Regions from separate parts of the Sporomusa aerivorans genome, predicted to be linked through region 3. Evidence: riboswitches for the same ligand, from Rfam matches in the RefSeq annotation. Region 3 holds a riboswitch; each other region holds the start of a gene.

Region 1 (4,481 bases), 240 kb from region 3:
TACCAGTTCAAAAAGATCTCCGGATCACCGGTATTTGCCGTCGTGATATTCGATATCAAAAGGCCATAATCGCCGTTAATCCCCATTTTGTCGATCAAATTATAATCTACTGTCTTGATTTTTACATCAAAGCCAACCTTCTTCGTATCTGACTGCACGGCCTCAGCATAAATCGGCAGCTCCGCGCGGCTGTTGTACACTACAAAATCTACAGTGAGCTTCTTGCCGTCCTTTTCGAGTATGCCATCGCCGTCCGTATCTTTCCAGCCGGCTTGAGCCAAAAGCTGTTTCGCCCGTTCAACATTGTAGCTGTTCGGATCCTTGAGCTGGTCAAAGCCGTAATCCATAGACGGCGGTACAGGCGCCTTGCCTTCAATAAAAGTTCCTTTCAGAATAACCTCATTGTACGCCTTTCTGTCGCAAGCGCTGATGAAAGCCGCACGAACCTTGGGGTCGCCCAGGACTCCCTGCTGGCTAATACGTGCAAGTACTGTGCGCAGCGAGGAAATTCTGTCGATATGAAACTTTGCGGTATCATTAAAGAGGCCGATGTCGCCTGCTGCAATGTTAACTGCCATGTCTACCTCGCCGGACTGCAGAGCCATCGCCCTTGTGTTCGGATCGTCAATGGACGGGATCTCAACTGTTTCATACGGCACTTCGCCGTCCCAGTAGTGCGGATTTTTTACCATGACCGCTTTATCCTTGACGAAGGACTGGCACATATAAGGACCGGTGGTAATCGGACCTTCTTTGGCAAAATTACGTCCTGCTTCAGCCGATACATCTACAATCAAGAAAAGCGGATCGGCTAAGAATCCCGGCATATTCGGCTCCGGCTTTTCCGTACGGATGGTAAGCGTCTGACCGTCAGCATTCATGTCCTTATACTTAAAGAAAGTCGTCGCGCGCTTATTCTTGGCAAAGGCTCTTTCCAGAGAAGCCTTGACAGCGGCAGCATCCAGCGACTTTCCGTTTGAAAATTTCACCCCGTCTCGGATTTTGAAGGTCCATGTCAAATGATCAGCGCTGATCTGCCAGCTTTCAGCCAGCCACGGCTGTACATTCATTTTTTCATCAAATTTTGCCAGGCTTTCCCCCATGCCATAACGCATGACCACCCAGCCAAAATAATTTTCCGTCGGTTCCAGCGAATCCGCAAAATTTGTTACACCAATTTTCAGTGTCTTTTTGTCGGCTTCCTTTTTACCGCTGCCGCCGCAGCCTGCCATAAAGACCGCCGACATGCAAATCATCAGCAACACACAAATAAATCTTCCCAAGCCCTTCATAAACCTCACCCTTTCTATGTTCTCACTCAGTTTGCCCGCTGCGGATCCATGATGTCGCGCAGGCTGTCTCCCCAAAGGTTAAAGATTGCTACAACTGCCAGAATCGCAGCCCCCGGATAAATCATCAGCCAGGGAGCCGTCTGGATATGCTGTCTGCCCTCGTTGAGCATAAGCCCCCATTCCGGTGTCGGCGGCTGCGCGCCAAAGCCCAGAAAGGACAATCCGGCAAGTTCCATGATCATCGTACCGATATCCATGGCGGCCGTCACAACAATGGTTGGCAGGATATTCGGCAAAATATGGCGCCAAAGGATGTGGAGCGGTCTTGTTCCATTGGTTACGGCTGCCGCGATAAAATCACGTTCACGCAGCTTCAGGGTAAGGCTGCGTCCCAAACGCGCATATTTTGTCCAGCTCACGGCCGCCAGCGCCAGAATTGTATTGAGTATATTCCCGCCCAGCATGCCGGCAATGGCAATAGCCAGCACGATGCCCGGAAAAGCCAGCATCATATCCACAATGCGCATAAGCACTGTATCCACCTTGCCGCCCGAGTAGCCGGCGACCACACCAACGAATGTCCCTATCACCGAAATAATGGCGACTAGCGATAGCGTCATTAAAAGGGAGGTCCGCGTCCCGTAGAGAATTCGCGATAAGCAGTCACGCCCGAGCTTGTCCGTACCGAACAGGTGCTCCGCCGACGGCGCCTGCAGCGACTGCCGCATCACCGCATCATACGGGTCGTAAGGAGCCAGCCATGGCGCCAATACCGCCAGGCCTGCAATCATTAGAACCAAAAACGTAAACAGTCCAAACAGGAATTTATCTTTTGTCCAAAACGACACTCAGCGCCCTCCTTTCTTCAGCCGCGGATCAAGATATGTATAGGAGATATCAACCAGCAGATTAATCCCCATATACAAAACAGCAATCCAGAGGACAAAGCCCTGTACCAGCGGATAATCACGCATCTCTATGGCATGTACAGCCATCTTGCCAAGTCCCGGCCAGGAGAAGACCATCTCAATAACAGCCACGCCGCCCAACAGCCAGCCAATCGACAGGCCCAGGAGCGTAATGAGCGGCAGACATGCATTCGGCAGCACATGCCGCCAGAGAATTTTCCGCATGGGAAAGCCTCGCGTCCGGGCACCAATGATATAATCCTGTCCCAGTTCCTCCAAAACCGCCGTACGCACCTGCCGCGTGTATTTAGCCGACATCGCAATGGCCAGCGTTAACGCGGGAAGCACCATCCGGTCCGGCGACACCACACCGCCTGCTATCGGGAAAAGCCTCAGCTTCAGCCCCAAAACGTACAGCAGGATAAGCCCTACCCAAAAGCTCGGCATAGACACGCCTAAAAACGAAATGCCGCGAATCAGATAATCAGCGGTACGGTTTCGATATACCGCCGACAGGATCCCGCACGGAACCGAGATCAACAGCATCATTACCAGAGCCGAGCCTGCCAGTACCAACGTTCCCGGCAGGCATTGCCAGAGCCGGTCGGCTACCGGCATCTTCGCCGAATAGGACATGCCCATATCCCCCTGCAAAACACCGGCAAGCCAGCGGACGTACTGTACATGAAACGGCTGATCCAGCCCCAGCTGTGCCCGCGTCTCGGCAATCGTTTCCTCCGAAACAATGGTATCGCCCACCTCCAGCAGCATCTCTACCGGATCTCCCGGCGACAGATACATCAGACAAAACGTCAGGAAGCTGACACCGAGAAGAGTAATAACCATCTGCGCCAAGCGATGCACAAGCTCTTTTCTCTTCAAATCACCATCTCCTCTCTGTCAAAAAATAAAAATCCGTATAGAATCGTTTTCTTAACTAAAAGAAAAGGATTCTATACGGATACAGACAGACTGCCCATTCAGGCGCAGTGCAGTTATATGCAGACAATCAGAAAAAGCATAGACTGCGCCTACACATCCATTTCCTTATCACTCGTAAGTCAACAATGAATCTTATTATAAGCAGGCTTTCTGGCTCATAGATCATAACCTTCGCTTCCGTCTTCCCAGAGTTTCCTCCAGTGACGCTCTTTTGAAGCAGGCTCCCTATTTACAGCTGCGGGACAGCACAGGATTTTCACCCGTTTTCCTCTCATCGCTCAGCAGCAAATGCTGCCGACACTTATAACGTTCTATATAAAATTGTCATTAATAAGCAAAATTAGCCATTAAATATTATGTTTACTATTATATAAATGCGCTTTGGCATTTGTCAATCCAATATTTTACTATATTAACTATAAATAATCAATATATCCTTTGTTTTTATTGACGATGACGATTTTTGATACAAACTACACTACGTGAGTTATAACTCATTTATCCTGTAACTAACCCGCACTAAGACTCCTACATCTATAAGCGGGAGATAAGTGCGGCTAAGTTCCTGGATAAGGGCGACTAAACTTCAGGTGGGGTTAAAACCCCATCTGAAGCTAAGTCTACTTTATCGTCTGTATTGCAGGCGATTGGCGACAATGCGTCGCTTTTTCCGCAACATTTATCATTGCATTTTATTCTGGATAAAAAAAATCTACTGCCAATTTGTCAGTAGATTGTATAACTATTTTATATTTATTTAATTATTCATACCGCAATGCATCAATCGGATTCAATAGTGCGGCCTTCCGGGCAGGGTAAAGTCCAAAAAACAGGCCAATCCCAACGGAAAACGCGAATGATATGATAATCGGCATGGATGTAATCACGGTATTCCAGCCGGCAACAGAGGAAATGGCATATGAAGCGCCAATTCCTGTGGCGATGCCGATTGCCCCGCCAATGACGCCGATAACAATGGCTTCAATGAGAAACTGCATGAGGATATTGGCATATCTGGCTCCCAGGGCCTTGCGGATACCAATCTCCCGGGTTCGCTCGGTGACAGACACCAGCATAATGTTCATAATGCCGATACCGCCGACCAAAAGGGAAATGGCCGCTATACTGCCTAACAGCAGGGTAATGGTCGCTGTCGTTTCCTGGGCGGTAGCCATGACGCTGGCCAGATTACGCACGGTAAAGTCATCGTCTTTGTCGGCGGTAATGCCGTGACGGGCCCGCAAGAGGCTGGTAATGCCATCCTGAACCTGGTCCACCACTTCGGCATTAGCGGCCTGGACACTGATGGTCTGCACGTAGGTAATCCCCATCATGCGTT
Region 2 (4,481 bases), 1.7 Mb from region 3:
TGGAAATGCTGCCAACCATTTTGCCGATGGTGGACAGCGACATAGTGAAACGCATCGGGCCTGTACTGCGCAAGCAGGGAATAAAAACGGTGGCCGGGGCCAAAGTGACGGCGATTGAGGAGGCCGCTGGCGGCGTGACGGTAAAAGTGTCTACTGCCAAGGGCGATCAGGAATTTGCAGTGGAAAAGGTACTTGTAGCGGCAGGACGCCGGCCGGTAACCGAGGAGCTGGGGCTGGCTGAGGCTGGCGTTTTCTATGACCGGACAGGTATTAACGTCAATGAGCGTATGGAAACAAATATTCCGGGCATCTACGCCATCGGCGATGTAACCGGCCAAAGCATGCTGGCCCATGCCGCCTCGGCAGCCGGGATTGTTGCTGCAGAGAATGCCATGGGGTTAAACTCGGTTATGGATTATCGCGCAATTCCCAGTTGTATCTTTACTACCCCCGAAATCGCCATGGTAGGGCTTACGGAGGCGGAAGCCTCAAACCAAGGGCTGAGCTATACCATCGGCCGGTTTAATTTTGCCGCCAACGGCAAAGCTGTGACCATGGGGGAACCCGACGGCTTGGTAAAAATAATCGCCGCTGCTGAAACCGGCAAAGTACTGGGTATGCATATTCTGGGGCCGCATGCCAGTGATTTGATTATGGAAGGGGCTCTGGCCATTCAGAATGGCTTAACCGCCCGGGATATTGCCCATACCGTCCACCCCCACCCAACTTTGTCGGAGACCGTAATGGAGAGTGCCCATGGCACTTTCGGCGAAATCATCCATCAGGTTAAGATGAAGCCCAGATAGAGAAAGTGCGCCTAAGTGAGAACAAGGAAACCCGTGACAGGATGTGCAATCCCGGTCGCGGGTTTGGTCTTTTATAACATGCCTTTTTTCCGTAATACCAGGCCGGCCACGCTGCTGGCAGAGATGCACAGCAGAACCACTGTCCAGAAGCCTGTTTCCGTGCCCTGAAGCGGCACGATGAGGCTCATGCTCCAGAAGCTGGAGATCATGGTTGGAATAGATAACAGGATAGTTACCGCCGCCAAAAATTTCATAATATAGTTTAAGTTGTTGGAAATGACCGAAGAAAATGCATCCATCATACTGCTTAAAATATCGCTGTAGGTTTGTACTAGCTCGAGTGCCCGGCGGTTTTCAATAATGACGTTTTCAACAATATCCTCATCGGCTTCGTCCATTGGCAGGAGATGACGCATCTGCGGATTGGAGCGCAGCCGGAGAATGCTTTCCAGCACGATAACGTTAGCCCGTAAAGCTGCTGTAAAATAAGTCAGGCCTTTCTCCAGATTGAGCAACTGGAAGACTTCTCTGTTGGTGGTGGATTTGCGTAAATGCACTTCAATTTCATCAGTGCGCTGCCGAATGGAGTGAATATGCCGCAAAAAAGCATTGCCTGCCTGATAAAGTATCTGGAAAAAGAACCGGGAACACTTGCGGGTGTCGAATTCGGGGCCGACATTGTCAGGAATAAGCGTGGAAGGTTCCAGGCTTATTGTGATGGTTAATTCCGGTGCTAAAATGATGCTGAGTGGAATTGTATCGTACTGATCGGCACTGCGAGCTAACGGTATGTTAATGATAATAAGCACACACCGGTCATGGAGTAAAACACGCGGACAGCTGTCTTCTTCAAAAGCATAGCGCAATAGCTTATCCGGGATCGCCGTGGTCGATGAGATCAAAGCAAATTCCCCGTTCGAAGGCTGGGCGGCTTTCAGCCAGGCGCCCTTTAAGACTGAAGGGTCAAAGGGAACTTCCTCTAAGCCTGTAGCGCTGCTGCGGTAGGTTGTCAGCATAGCGGCGGCCTATACCTTATTGACCCAGTATTGTGATTTGGAAATACCCTCCAGTTCGATGTGTTCAACAATACCGACTATGGCAGCATCCACGGCGCTGTCTTCGTTTTGCATAATTCTGCGGGCCGAGCTGCCTGTCAGTACCAGCACGGTTTCGCCGTTGCCCGCTCCTACAGTATCAACGGCCACTTGTAAACTAATTGTATTCATGCCATCCAGATTCAAGGGCTGTACGATGAGCAGCTTGCTGCCGATAAGGGTATCATTTTTCGTTGGAGCGACAACCGTGCCGACGACTTTACCAAGCCACATAATAATCCTCTCCTAAAAGTAAGCTTAGTCTTCCAAAAAGGGATTACCCTCATCGGAAAGTTATAAAAGGATATATGATACTATATTTTTGACTAAGGGCCCTGTTTCCTATGTGGTTTTTTGTGCTATCATAGTGGATTATTGCGGCTGAGAATAAGCTGGGCGGAACTGCACTATAACTATGCCAGGAAAGCGTCGGAAAAACCTGGAAAAGCAGCGGCTTCCAGGGGTATTAGCGGTAAACTATAATTTTCTTGACTTTTCGTAAAGTTAATCATACAATCTAAGTAACTAAACATGGAACAGGTGCCCGATTGGGCTTAATAGGGAAGCCGGTTTAAATCCGGCACGGTCCCGCCGCTGTGATGGGGAGCCAACTGCAACAAGCCACTGAAATAGTGTACTATTTTGGGAAGGCGCAGTTTGGCTATGAACCTAAGTCAGAAGATCTGCCTGTTTGACAATCACCGTTTTTCACCCACGAGCGATGGGGAGGGGGTTTGCGCGTTAGCTTGGGCAAAATTCTCTGTCATACCGTTACGGTGACAGGGATTTATTTATTTTAAGGAGTTGTTTTAGATTATGGCAGGGATTTTTTACGGCGTTGGTGTAGGGCCTGGCGACCCCGAATTACTCACTTTGAAAGCTATTAATGCAATAAAGTCGGCAGATGTGGTTATTGCTCCCCGTACCGAAAAAAAGGACGAGAGTACAGCTTTGTCCATTGCCAGGCCGTATCTGCAGGAAGGCACCGAGATTTTGGAACTGGTATTCCCGATGAACTATAACGCGCAGGCATTGTCAGATGCCTGGGTCAATAATAAAACCACTATCCTGAAGTTATTGGACAGTGGTAAAAAAGTGGCTTTTCTTACACTGGGTGATCCCATGCTGTACAGTACCTACATGTATGTTTACCGGCTGCTTGAGGCTTCCGGTCATCAAATTGTTAACATTCCCGGCGTTAATTCTTTTTCGGCAATCGGCAACCGCCTAGGTGTGCCGTTGGCAGAAGGCGGCGACATCTTAAGCATTGTTCCGGCCACTATTGATGATGAACGGTTGGAAAAGGTGCTGGAAGTTTCCGATAATGTTGTGCTTATGAAGGTATATAAGAACTATACAGACATTGTTGAAAAACTGCATAAACACGGCATGGTGGAAAATGCCGTGATGGTTTCCAAATGCGGTCTGGAAGGCGAGGAAATTGTCCATGACCTGGCAGCCGCCGGCACACAAAAGGTGAATTATCTGTCAACCATTCTGACAAAACGCTCCAAAGTGAGTAAACACGCATTGGCATGAGTAGTACATTAACGGCGCTCCTTAGCCGTCAGCGCTCCAAAACCCGCCTGGCGGGGGGGATACTGCTGGCGGCTATGGCGCTGTTTACTTTGGCCGCTGTTGGTTTTGGACGTGCTGATATCAGTATGATTGATGTGGCCTCTGTTATTTACGGTAAAATATCGGGCAGCTCTGACGCCTACAGCCATATTGGCGCAGCCAAGACGGCTATTATCTGGGATATTCGGCTGCCGCGCATTTTAGCGGCCGTTGCCGTCGGCGGCGGTCTGGCTGTGGCCGGTGTGGTGTTTCAGGCGCTGTTAATGAATCCGCTGGCTGATTCCTACACCATGGGAGTATCTACCGGTGCGGCTTTTGGCGCCAGTGTGGCTATCTATTTGAATATTTTTACGCAGGGAGGCCTGCCGGTTACGGTGTTTGCTTTTGGCGGCGCGGTAGCTACTCTTCTTGTCGTCATGTCCATGGCCCGGGTAGGCGGCTATGTTTCTTCGGCCAATCTGGTGATTGCCGGGATTATTGTCAGCAGTATTTTATCGGCCGCTATCAGTATGGTCAAAAGTCTGGCCGGTGAACAGGTCTCAGCCATTGTATCCTGGCTCATTGGCAGTCTGGCCGCTAAAAGCTGGGAGCATGTCCTCTACGGCTGGCCGCTGATTTTATTTGCCTGTTGTCTGTGCTATTATTATGCCGAAGACCTTAATATTGTTTCTCTGGGTGACCGGGAGGCCCGCAGCCTGGGGATTAACGCTTCCCGCCTACGGACAATTCTTTTGGCGGCTGGGGCGCTGATTACGGCGGTATGTGTGGCCATTGGCGGCATTATTGGTTTTGTCGGTCTTATTGTACCTCATATGGTCAGGATGCTGACCGGATCGGATAATAAGGCGCTTATCCCCCTCTCAGGGCTTACCGGCGGCATTCTTTTACTTACCGCCGATACCTTTGGCCGTTCAGTCGGCAATATCGAAATTCCGGTCGGTGTATTGACAACCCTTTTGGGCGGTCCCTTTTTTGTTTATATATTCAGGATGCGCAACAAGAC
Region 3 (4,481 bases):
CCCCGCCTTTCATGCCGCTCAGCCAGTTGTACCAGTTTTGTCATCAGTGTCATAATACCACCTACGCCTGCCAGCGGCAGTAACGGCAAAAACAACTGCTTTTTCCCGGTGTCGGCCAGTTCATGGGTAGTGACAATAATATCCGCCGTCTGCAGCAGGGCTTTGGCTTCCGCCTCGGCCTGCGCAAAACAGGGTATCGTGGCGTAGCCGGATAATTCCTGCCGTAAAGCCTGTGCTTGTTCCGCAGCAAGCATATCATCCAGTATAACAATTCCTGCTGCCTGTACCTCATATAATGCACATAACTCTAAGAACAAAGCAGGGTCAAAGTAATGCACAGGGCGGCCGATACATACCGCAATCCTGTTTCTTTTCAGCACCGTACTGCATTTGTCGACATGCAGCTTTAACCGCTGCAATTCCATCTCGATAACCATAGCGGCTTCTTCTTCCTGTTTTAAAAACCTGCCAAGATCTGTTAACCACCCGACTGTCGCCTGCCACCCCGCGGGATAATCACTATCAAAAAGAGGAACATCAAGCGTGGCTTCCAGGTCAAGTCCCAGTTTGCGAATCCAGGGATAAGACTGTCTCGTACCGCTAAGCGGCACCGTCATTACGGTAAATGGCACGCGTCTGATATCTTCCAGGGACGCAAAAGCCGGAAAATGGCAATATACCTTCAAGCCGAAATACCCCAGCAACCGCTTAATCTCCTGCACATCCGCCCCGTTCGGCCCCCCGCGGTCTCCCAGCAAAGTGACCATATTGACTAATTTGGGTTGCTTAACCATAAACCGCTCAGCCAATACCTTACCGGCGTGATAAAAGCCGGTGTAATAATCTCCATCCAGATAACCATAGCAGGGCACCGACATGACAGGTATACCCCAAGCCTGCTCGGCTTCACCGGCCACGGCGGCGGTATCGTCGCCAATGACACCGGCGACGCAGGAATTGGCGATAAGAATATACTTAGGCTTGTATTCCGCGGCAACATAGTCAATACATTCTCTCAGCAGGCCGGCGCCGCCAAAAATGGAATGCTCCTCCTGCAAGCCGCTAATTACTAATGGCGCCGAATATTGCCCGGCGCAAAATTGCTGCTGGGCCAGTGAGCGGAAATGCATCCCCAGTTCCATTTCCCGGCCAATATGGCCACATGCTTTGGGACTATGATAAATAACCACAGCCCCTTCATTATGAGCTGCCGCCCGCCAGACTCCCGGCATAGTGCAGCTATATCCCCGTTTGCGGACCGGTGTTGCCCGTTTATTCATCACCATAAGCTAACACCAACTCCTCTAATTCAGAAAATGCCAGGGGGGTAGGTACAGAAAGCACCGGATCATTACAAATGACGGCGGCTAACTGCCGGTACACAGTCGCCTGCTGAGAATCGGCTGCAAATTCGATTACTGTCTGACGGTGTATCTCAGCCTTATTAACAATGCGGTCCCGGGGAATATAAGCGATCAGAGAGGTGTTGAGCCTTTGAGCAAATTCCGCAAGCAAAGCCTGTTCATTAGCGATCCCCCGGCTATTGCCGATAATGCCGCCCAGCCGTACAGGTCCCCGTGCGGCATACCGCGCAATTCCCTTGGCAATATTATTGGCGGCATACAGTGACATCAGTTCGCCGGAAGAAACGATATAGATGTCGGTCGCATAGCCTTCCCTGATGGGGACGGCAAAACCGCCGCATACCACATCACCCAGCACATCATACAGAATGACGGCATCCTCCGGCAAAGCCCGCAAGGCTTTCAACTTTTCCAGAGCCACAATAATGCCGCGGCCGGCGCAGCCTACTCCCGGTTCAGGGCCGCCGGCTTCAACACAATGCACTCCGCCGAAACCACGCTGGACAATTTGTTCTGTTTTAACCTCTTCCCCATATTTCTTAACCATATCCAAGACAGTTTGGGAACAAACCCGTCCCAGCAAAAGACGGGTCGAATCATTCTTGGGATCGCACCCAATCTGGCAGACCTGATAACCGCTTTCCGCCCAGGCCGCCGAAACATTCGCCGCTGTCGTAGATTTTCCAATACCGCCTTTGCCGTAGAAGGCAATCTTTTTCTGCATATCCCTTTACCTCTCGTATTAAGCTTTGCACACTAAAGTATTATCCCGCTCAGAAGAAGGAGTAAAAAAGCAACATAACTGCAATAAGAACCTCCCGACTACAGTGTAATCGGGAGGTTCTCTTCATGTACCAAAATAAAAACTCCTGGTTTATCACCAGGAGTTTAATTTAGCAAACCAGCAACTCACTTGGAAAACCCTAAGTCAGTCGGTGAAGCTGTAATCTCCTCCCCATCACTCGTGGGTTGAACGGCGATCTTTAGACAGGCAGTTCTCCTGGCTCTGGTTCATAGCTTGCCCAAACCTTCCCAGGACTCCTGTCCCAGTGGTATAACTTGAGTTCGCTCCCCATTACAGTGGCGGGACCGCGCCGGACTTCAACCGGTCTTCCCTATTAAGCCCCAAAGGGCACCTGCTATATTATGAAATTGTGCATAATATTACAATCAACTTATCACCATTTACCTCTTTTGTCAATATATCTATACCCATGGCAGCATTCAAAATCATTTTAGTACAACCCCGGAGAAAAGAGCGGGGGCATATAGCCCCGCAAACATAAAGGAGGATAGAAAAAGAATGTATAAGAAACTCCCACCTGTCATAAACAGGTGGGAGAATTCTCCGGCACAAAGGCACAAAGCAAATAGAAACTCCTGGTCTATGACCAGGAGAAAATTTGACATTGAACACAACTCGCCCGAATACTTCCAGGCCAGCAGGTGCAACCGAAATCTCCTCCCCATCACTCGTGGGTCAAACGGCGATCTTTAGACAGGCAGTTCTCCTGGCTCTGGATCATAGCTTACCCAAACCTTCCCAGGACTCTTATCCCAGTGGTATAACTTTGAGTTCACTCCCCATTACAGTGGCGGGACCGCGCCGGACTTCAACCGGTCTTCCCTATTAAGCCCCAAAGGGCACCTGCTTCATTATATTATATTTTCGTTTAAATTTTATCATTTATTACCTATCTTGTCAATATATTCAGTGTTTTAACAACTTCTAAAAGTCCCTCTGTTTTGGCAGAAGAAAAGACCTGGCAGCTTGCTTCCCACTGCCAGCTGCCGGGTCTTTTCTATAGCTTGCTAAACATGGCCGGCAAATCATTCCTGCCGGGGAACGGCCCGCAGGCACCTGCCGGTCCGGCTCCGCTGCATACTGCAAGGCGCAGCAATTAATCCTGGGCGGTGAATACTGCTTAGTTGAAGCTCAGGACTCTCTTACCGTTGATAGTTTTCAGTCCTTTGTACTGCTCGGCAGCTTTGCGGGCCTGCTGCGCCAGGATAGAGTGCGAGGCGAAGGACTTGGCCACGCCGGTGCTGAGCTTGGCACTGAGCGTCGAAGTCTGATCCGGGGCAAGAATAATCGCCGAGTTCAGGTTGCCGCCGGTGTAGCCCAACTGGCTGGCGGTGAAGGATTTAGTAGCTGCATCGCTGGTACTGGTGGGCAGGCCGGGGAAGATGTCAATCTGATTGCCTTTGACAAACCAGAACCGGTTGCTGTCGGCATAGATGCCCCAGAGATAGCCGGCCGAGTTCACGTCACTGACTTTGGTCCAGGCTGCAGGCGAATTGAGATTGGCCACGCTGGTGCGGTACACGCCGCCCACCATGTTGGCAAAAGATGTATCATAGTTGCCCAGGAATACATAGGCAGTGTTGGCGTCAACGATGGTAATGTCGCGGAAATCGCCGCCCATGGAAGCTGTCTTGGCAACGGGAGTACTGGTGAAGGTAGCCAGGTCGATGATATCCAGACGGGTGTCGGCATTGGCGCTGCCGGCGTTCTGCATGCCGCCCAGGGCGCAGACATACAGCTTGTTGTTAAAATGGTCAAGAGTGAAGGCGTTTTTGCCGACTTTCAAATAGCCGGCATAACTCAAAGCACCCGTAGAGACGTTAATGTCGAACTTCACAACAATACTGTCGGAATACACCGAATAGCCGCCGCTCGGATTGACGGTAAACAGCGCATATAAATTGTTGTCGACAACCGTTAAGCCTTCACCATGGACCGAGGCACCGGCTGGTACGTCTGATGTGGGAATACTCCAGGTTGTCGGGAATTGGTAGTTATATGGTGTTTGTGTATAGCTACTATCCATGTTCACAACAGCAATCTTTGCCAAATCATAACCGGTGGCATACAGCCATTTTCCTTTGGTAGCCACCGCGTGCAGGTTGCGTACGTTACTCCAGGTTGGCGTTGCCAGAGACGTCCATGTGGAAGCAACCGGGTCAATGATTTTATTTGCTATCAAAGTTGCCGGAGCGCTCACATTATACTGGCGCAGCACCAGGCGGCTCTCCGTACCCTGGAAGTAGTTGAACAGTGCCGGGTCGCTGTTTAAACCGGTGACCTTGCTGCTGGACGTAAAGGTGGTTGGATTG
Region 4 (4,481 bases), 110 kb from region 3:
GGGGATTACAGTAGGCGCTTTTACAGGCGCATTCGCTAATTCGCTCCTGGTTTCTGACCAGGAGTTTTGTATTTAGTCAACTGTTTAAACTCCCAACTGCAGACGGTTGGGAGTTTTGATTTTTAGGCAATCTGCGGCGGTTTTTGCCAAATGTAAGTACTGTTGGCACAGGTCGATCCTGCCATGGGAGTTTCTGCTGCTATGGAATGTATACCGGGACCTGGGAAATTCGCTATGAGCCCATGAGCAACCTTTTCAACAACAGAACATCAGGATTACTAAAAACAAAGGAGTTGTTTTTTGCATGAAAAATCTTTATTCACTCATTACCGGCATCTTGCTGCTGGCCGTATTCGGTTGTGTAAGCCTGCTGCCCTCGCCGGCGGCCGCTGCACCGGCCAACGCCGGTAAAAAGGCCATCCTGGTTGTAAGTTTTGGCACTACTTTTCCTGAAACTATGAAAACAACGATTGAGGCAACGGAAAATAAAATCAGGGCAGAGTTCCCGGATTATGAAGTTCGCCGTGCGTTCAGCTCCCGTATCATCATCAAAAGGCTGGCTGAACGGGACGGTATAAAAGTTGACACGGAAAAACAGGCGCTTGACCGTCTGAAAGCCGAAGGCTATACCGAAGTAATTGTCCAGCCTATGCAAATAACTCCCGGCGAAGAGTATGAACTGATTGCCGGTGTGGTGAAACATGCACAGGCAGCCAAGGATTTTGAAAAAATTGCCATTGGCCGGCCGGTACTTTACTATATGGGACAAGAAGGACAAAACGATGATTATCTGGCGGCCGTTAAAGCGGTAGCTACCCAATTCCCGGCATTGAAAAAGAATGAAGCCGTTATGCTGATGGGACACGGCGGTCCGCATCCGGCAACCGCTGCCTATGGTGTGCTGCAGGCTAAACTGAATGATGCCGGTTATAAGAATGCGTATGTATTCACGGTAGAGGGCTATCCGACTTTCGAAGGCGCCATTGAAAAGCTTAAAGCCGATAAAGTCAAAAAAGTTACCCTGATGCCGTTTATGCTGGTGGCCGGCGATCATGCCAACAATGATATGGCCGGTGATGAAAAAGACTCCTTCAAGAGCCAGCTTATTGCCGCCGGTTTCAAAGTGGATACCTATATCCATGGTTTAGGTGAAAATGCCGCCATTCAGGATATCTATGTTGAGCATGTTAAAGATGCCATTGCCGACCTGAATAGCCCTGTAGCCAAGAAACATTAATTCTAATACCTGACAACTGAATAACCAAGAGTTAGGTGCCCTACGGGCTTAATAGGGAAGTCCGGTTAAAAGCCGGCGCGGTCCCGCCACTGTAATGGGGAGCCAGTCCATGAGATGCCACTGGGATGAGAAGTCCTGGGAAGGTTTGGATGCGCTATGAACCAGAGTCAGGAGAACTGCCTAATTTACAGTCACCGTTTTTAACCCACGAGGTATGGGGAGGGGATTAAGCTTATTTCGTTATAAGTATAACCATATGCGGCGAGTGTAACGTTGTATCTGGTGATGCATAGTGGGACTAAAAAACATCTCCTTTTAAATAAGGAGATGTTTTTTTCTTAATGTATTAGAGTTTATCCTGTGACTAACCCGCTCTAAGACTCCCCCTTCTGTAAGCGGGAGTAAGAGCGGATAAGTCCCGGGATAAGGGTAACTAACCTTCAGATGGGGCTAAAACCCCACCTGAAGCTAAGTTTACTTTATAAGTGTATTTGTTCGTAATGACATTAACGGCCGCGACAGCGTTTCGATAATACCCTTATTTGCTGTGAACTGAGAACTAGTAATATTTACTGCAAAGGAGAAAAGAAGTTTGACCATCAGCAAAGCACTGACCGGGTTAATGACAGTGTTGCTTGTGTTCTTCATAACGGTTGCCGGTCAGGCCCGTGATGGTGTGGCTTTTTCCTGCCAAATTCCGTATTACTTCGGAAAAGTCAGGGATTCTGTCACTCCCGGTACACAAACGGCAGCATTGTTCAGTATTGAAAATCGTACTCCCAGCGGGAAAAAGGCATTAATAACAATTGACCTGCCGCCAGGCTTTAGTCCCGCCGGTTCCCTGGGGGAATGGGAAATACACAGACAGGGCGGGAATTACCGGCTGACCAGGCAAGCTACACTGGCAGGCGGTTATGATCAATGGTATGACCTACTGCCTTTGGAGGTCGCAGACGGACTGCCGGCAGGTGTGTATACAGCCACTGCCAGCGTTGGCGGTGAAACAAAGCAAGTGCCGGTAGCTGTGAATGCCGGTCAGGGTGAGGCTCTTAAACCGGTTGCCATAACCGGACTTGTGCTGCCTTTGGACAGAAACGGAAAAACAGATGAACGCATGGGCCGCAATGTCTTAGTACTCAGGGACCGCCAGTGGGACTACTACAAGAATGTACTGACAGGCAAAGGTGCGTCAAATCAGGAAATCGAGGCCATCCACCCGGTGACTCATCTGGGAGTGGATATTGCCAACCCGTCCGGTGTGCAGAAACTGGTTGTGGTAAGTGTCAGCCTGCTGGACGCCGCCAGCCGTTTACCGGTCCAAGGTCTGTTTACCCCTGGTGCGACCAGCGAGGATGTCAATGGCGGAGCAATGGACCGGCAAAAGAACTTTCTGGAAGCCTTTACGGCCCTAGACGGGGATGTCAGTCAACGGCTGCAGATTCCGGTGTACGCCGACGAGCGCGATTTAACGGATGGGGAGTATATTCTTAGGACCGAGGTAAGTGACGGGGTGGCGCCGCCTTTAATCTGGGAAGAAAAGCTTACAATTGTCAAAAAAGACAGCAGGGCGCTGCTGGTAGTCAGCCTGGCGGTAATGACGGTTGCGCTGGGGGCGGTGATGGCGCTGCGCCGTTGCCGGCAGGTACTCACTGTGCTGAAAACGCGCTGGCTGGTAACCATCGCTTTGTTTGGCGCGGCGGCATTTGCGGTTGTCAATGTGCCTTCTACCTTGCTAAATGACTTCTTCCATATTCTGTTGGGGCCGTTCGGCTTTATCATCACCGGTTTATTCAGCGGTGTATTTCTGTATATGATGGTGGTGGCGCTGGTAATCTTAATTCCCCGTCCGGGTGTGGTGGCGCTGATGACGGTTGTTCGCATGCTTTTGGGGATGTTGGCTTTCGGGCAGATTTCTCCCATTAGTTTGTTGTCATACGGCTTGCAAGCCTTTTGGCTGGAATTTTTGATTTACAGCAGCGGACTGTACGGCTGGCTGCAGAACCGCCAGGAACACAATCTGTCTTGGAGTAAGATTGCACTGTTGGCAGCTAGCTGCGGTGTGGCCGACACTATTGCAACCTATGCAGCGCTGCAGGCTATGGCGGTTTTATACCGGATGTATTATGCCGCCTGGTACATTGCTTTGGTATTGGCTCTCAATGGTTTTATCTATACTGCCGTCGGCGCAGTCTGCGGTAGCTTCCTCGGCAGCCGGCTGGCCAAAGTGGGGGGAGACTGAAGATGGATTATATTGTAGAACTACGTGATGTCTCGTTTACCTACCGGCATCGCGATACACCCAGTGTGAAAAATGTCAGTCTCAAGATTAAGGCAGGCGAATTTCTGCTGCTGACAGGGGCGACAGGCTGTGGAAAAAGTACTTTGCTGAAGATGCTCAACGGGCTGATTCCCCAGGAAAGCGGGGGCAGGCTTACCGGTGAAGTTTTTGTGGGTGGCTGCTCTACTCAGAATATAGCCGTGTCCGCGATGAGCCGCACGGTTGGGCTGGTTTTTCAGAATCCGGAGGATCAAATTTTTTCAACCACGGTATATGATGAAGTTGCTTTTGTACTTGAAAACATGGGGATGACAGCAGCCGGGGCTGAGCCACTGGTTAAGGAAGCGCTAAAACTGGTTGGTCTGGCCGATAAGGCGGAGGCGAGTGTTCACGCTTTATCAGGCGGGCAGAAGCAGCGACTGGCTGTGGCGGCCGTACTGGCGGCCAAACCGCAGGTGCTGGCGCTGGACGAACCTATCAGCCAGCTGGATCCGCAAGGAGCTTTGGAACTATTGGCGGTGCTTAAGCAGCTTAACAGCGAACAGGGAATTACCATAATTTTAGTCGAGCATCGCCTCCACGAGGTGTTGCCTCTGTGCCACCGGGTGGCTGTTATGGAGGACGGACAGCTCCACTGGCAGGGCAGTTGTGCGGAAGCGTACGCCTGCCAGGACCTGTTTGCGGAACTTGGCCTCAGGCTGCCGCAGCCAGTGACAATTTGCCACAAATTAGGGGTTGCGGTGCAATCGGCCGAAGTCAGTCATGTGGTAGCGGCTATCCGGCAATGTTATACCGTTCCCATATATGAGCCGGCAACGGCGGCAGGCCCGCCGCTCAGGCCGACAGATGAGCCGGCGGTAACGGTCCGGCAATTATCCTTTGCCTATGACAATTCCAGGGATCTGGTGCTGAATAATCTTGCGCTAACTATTGCAAGAGGACAGTTTGTTGCGCTTATGGGTAATA

Evidence for each region. Region 3 has a riboswitch for cobalamin ahead of SATMO3_RS05560 (AAA family ATPase). Riboswitches for the same ligand answer to the same signal wherever they lie in the genome.
Region 1: it holds a riboswitch for cobalamin, as region 3 does, so the genes downstream of both, nikB (nickel ABC transporter permease) here and SATMO3_RS05560 (AAA family ATPase) in region 3, are expected to answer to the same signal.
Region 2: it holds a riboswitch for cobalamin, as region 3 does, so the genes downstream of both, cobI (precorrin-2 C(20)-methyltransferase) here and SATMO3_RS05560 (AAA family ATPase) in region 3, are expected to answer to the same signal.
Region 4: it holds a riboswitch for cobalamin, as region 3 does, so the genes downstream of both, SATMO3_RS05215 (hypothetical protein) here and SATMO3_RS05560 (AAA family ATPase) in region 3, are expected to answer to the same signal.

Annotation. Positions count from the first base shown of each region.
Region 1 is NZ_CP156926.1:1,030,900-1,035,380, reverse strand. It holds gene SATMO3_RS04675 (ABC transporter substrate-binding protein) at 1-1,292, opposite strand, end outside; gene nikC (nickel transporter permease) at 1,319-2,140, opposite strand; gene nikB (nickel ABC transporter permease) at 2,141-3,082, opposite strand; cobalamin riboswitch at 3,265-3,462, opposite strand; gene SATMO3_RS04660 (ABC transporter permease) at 3,904-4,481, opposite strand, start outside.
Region 2 is NZ_CP156926.1:6,043,739-6,048,219, reverse strand. It holds gene lpdA (dihydrolipoyl dehydrogenase) at 1-806, shown strand, start outside; gene SATMO3_RS28825 (magnesium transporter CorA family protein) at 878-1,822, opposite strand; gene SATMO3_RS28820 (EutN/CcmL family microcompartment protein) at 1,832-2,134, opposite strand; cobalamin riboswitch at 2,422-2,606, shown strand; gene cobI (precorrin-2 C(20)-methyltransferase) at 2,717-3,439, shown strand; gene SATMO3_RS28810 (FecCD family ABC transporter permease) at 3,436-4,481, shown strand, end outside.
Region 3 is NZ_CP156926.1:1,266,177-1,270,657, reverse strand. It holds gene SATMO3_RS05565 (nitrogenase component 1) at 1-1,286, opposite strand, end outside; gene SATMO3_RS05560 (AAA family ATPase) at 1,273-2,088, opposite strand; cobalamin riboswitch at 2,337-2,519, opposite strand; cobalamin riboswitch at 2,848-3,031, opposite strand; gene SATMO3_RS05555 (hypothetical protein) at 3,290-4,481, opposite strand, start outside.
Region 4 is NZ_CP156926.1:1,157,861-1,162,341, forward strand. It holds gene SATMO3_RS05210 (sirohydrochlorin cobaltochelatase) at 305-1,237, shown strand; cobalamin riboswitch at 1,254-1,436, shown strand; gene SATMO3_RS05215 (hypothetical protein) at 1,830-3,476, shown strand; gene SATMO3_RS05220 (ABC transporter ATP-binding protein) at 3,479-4,481, shown strand, end outside.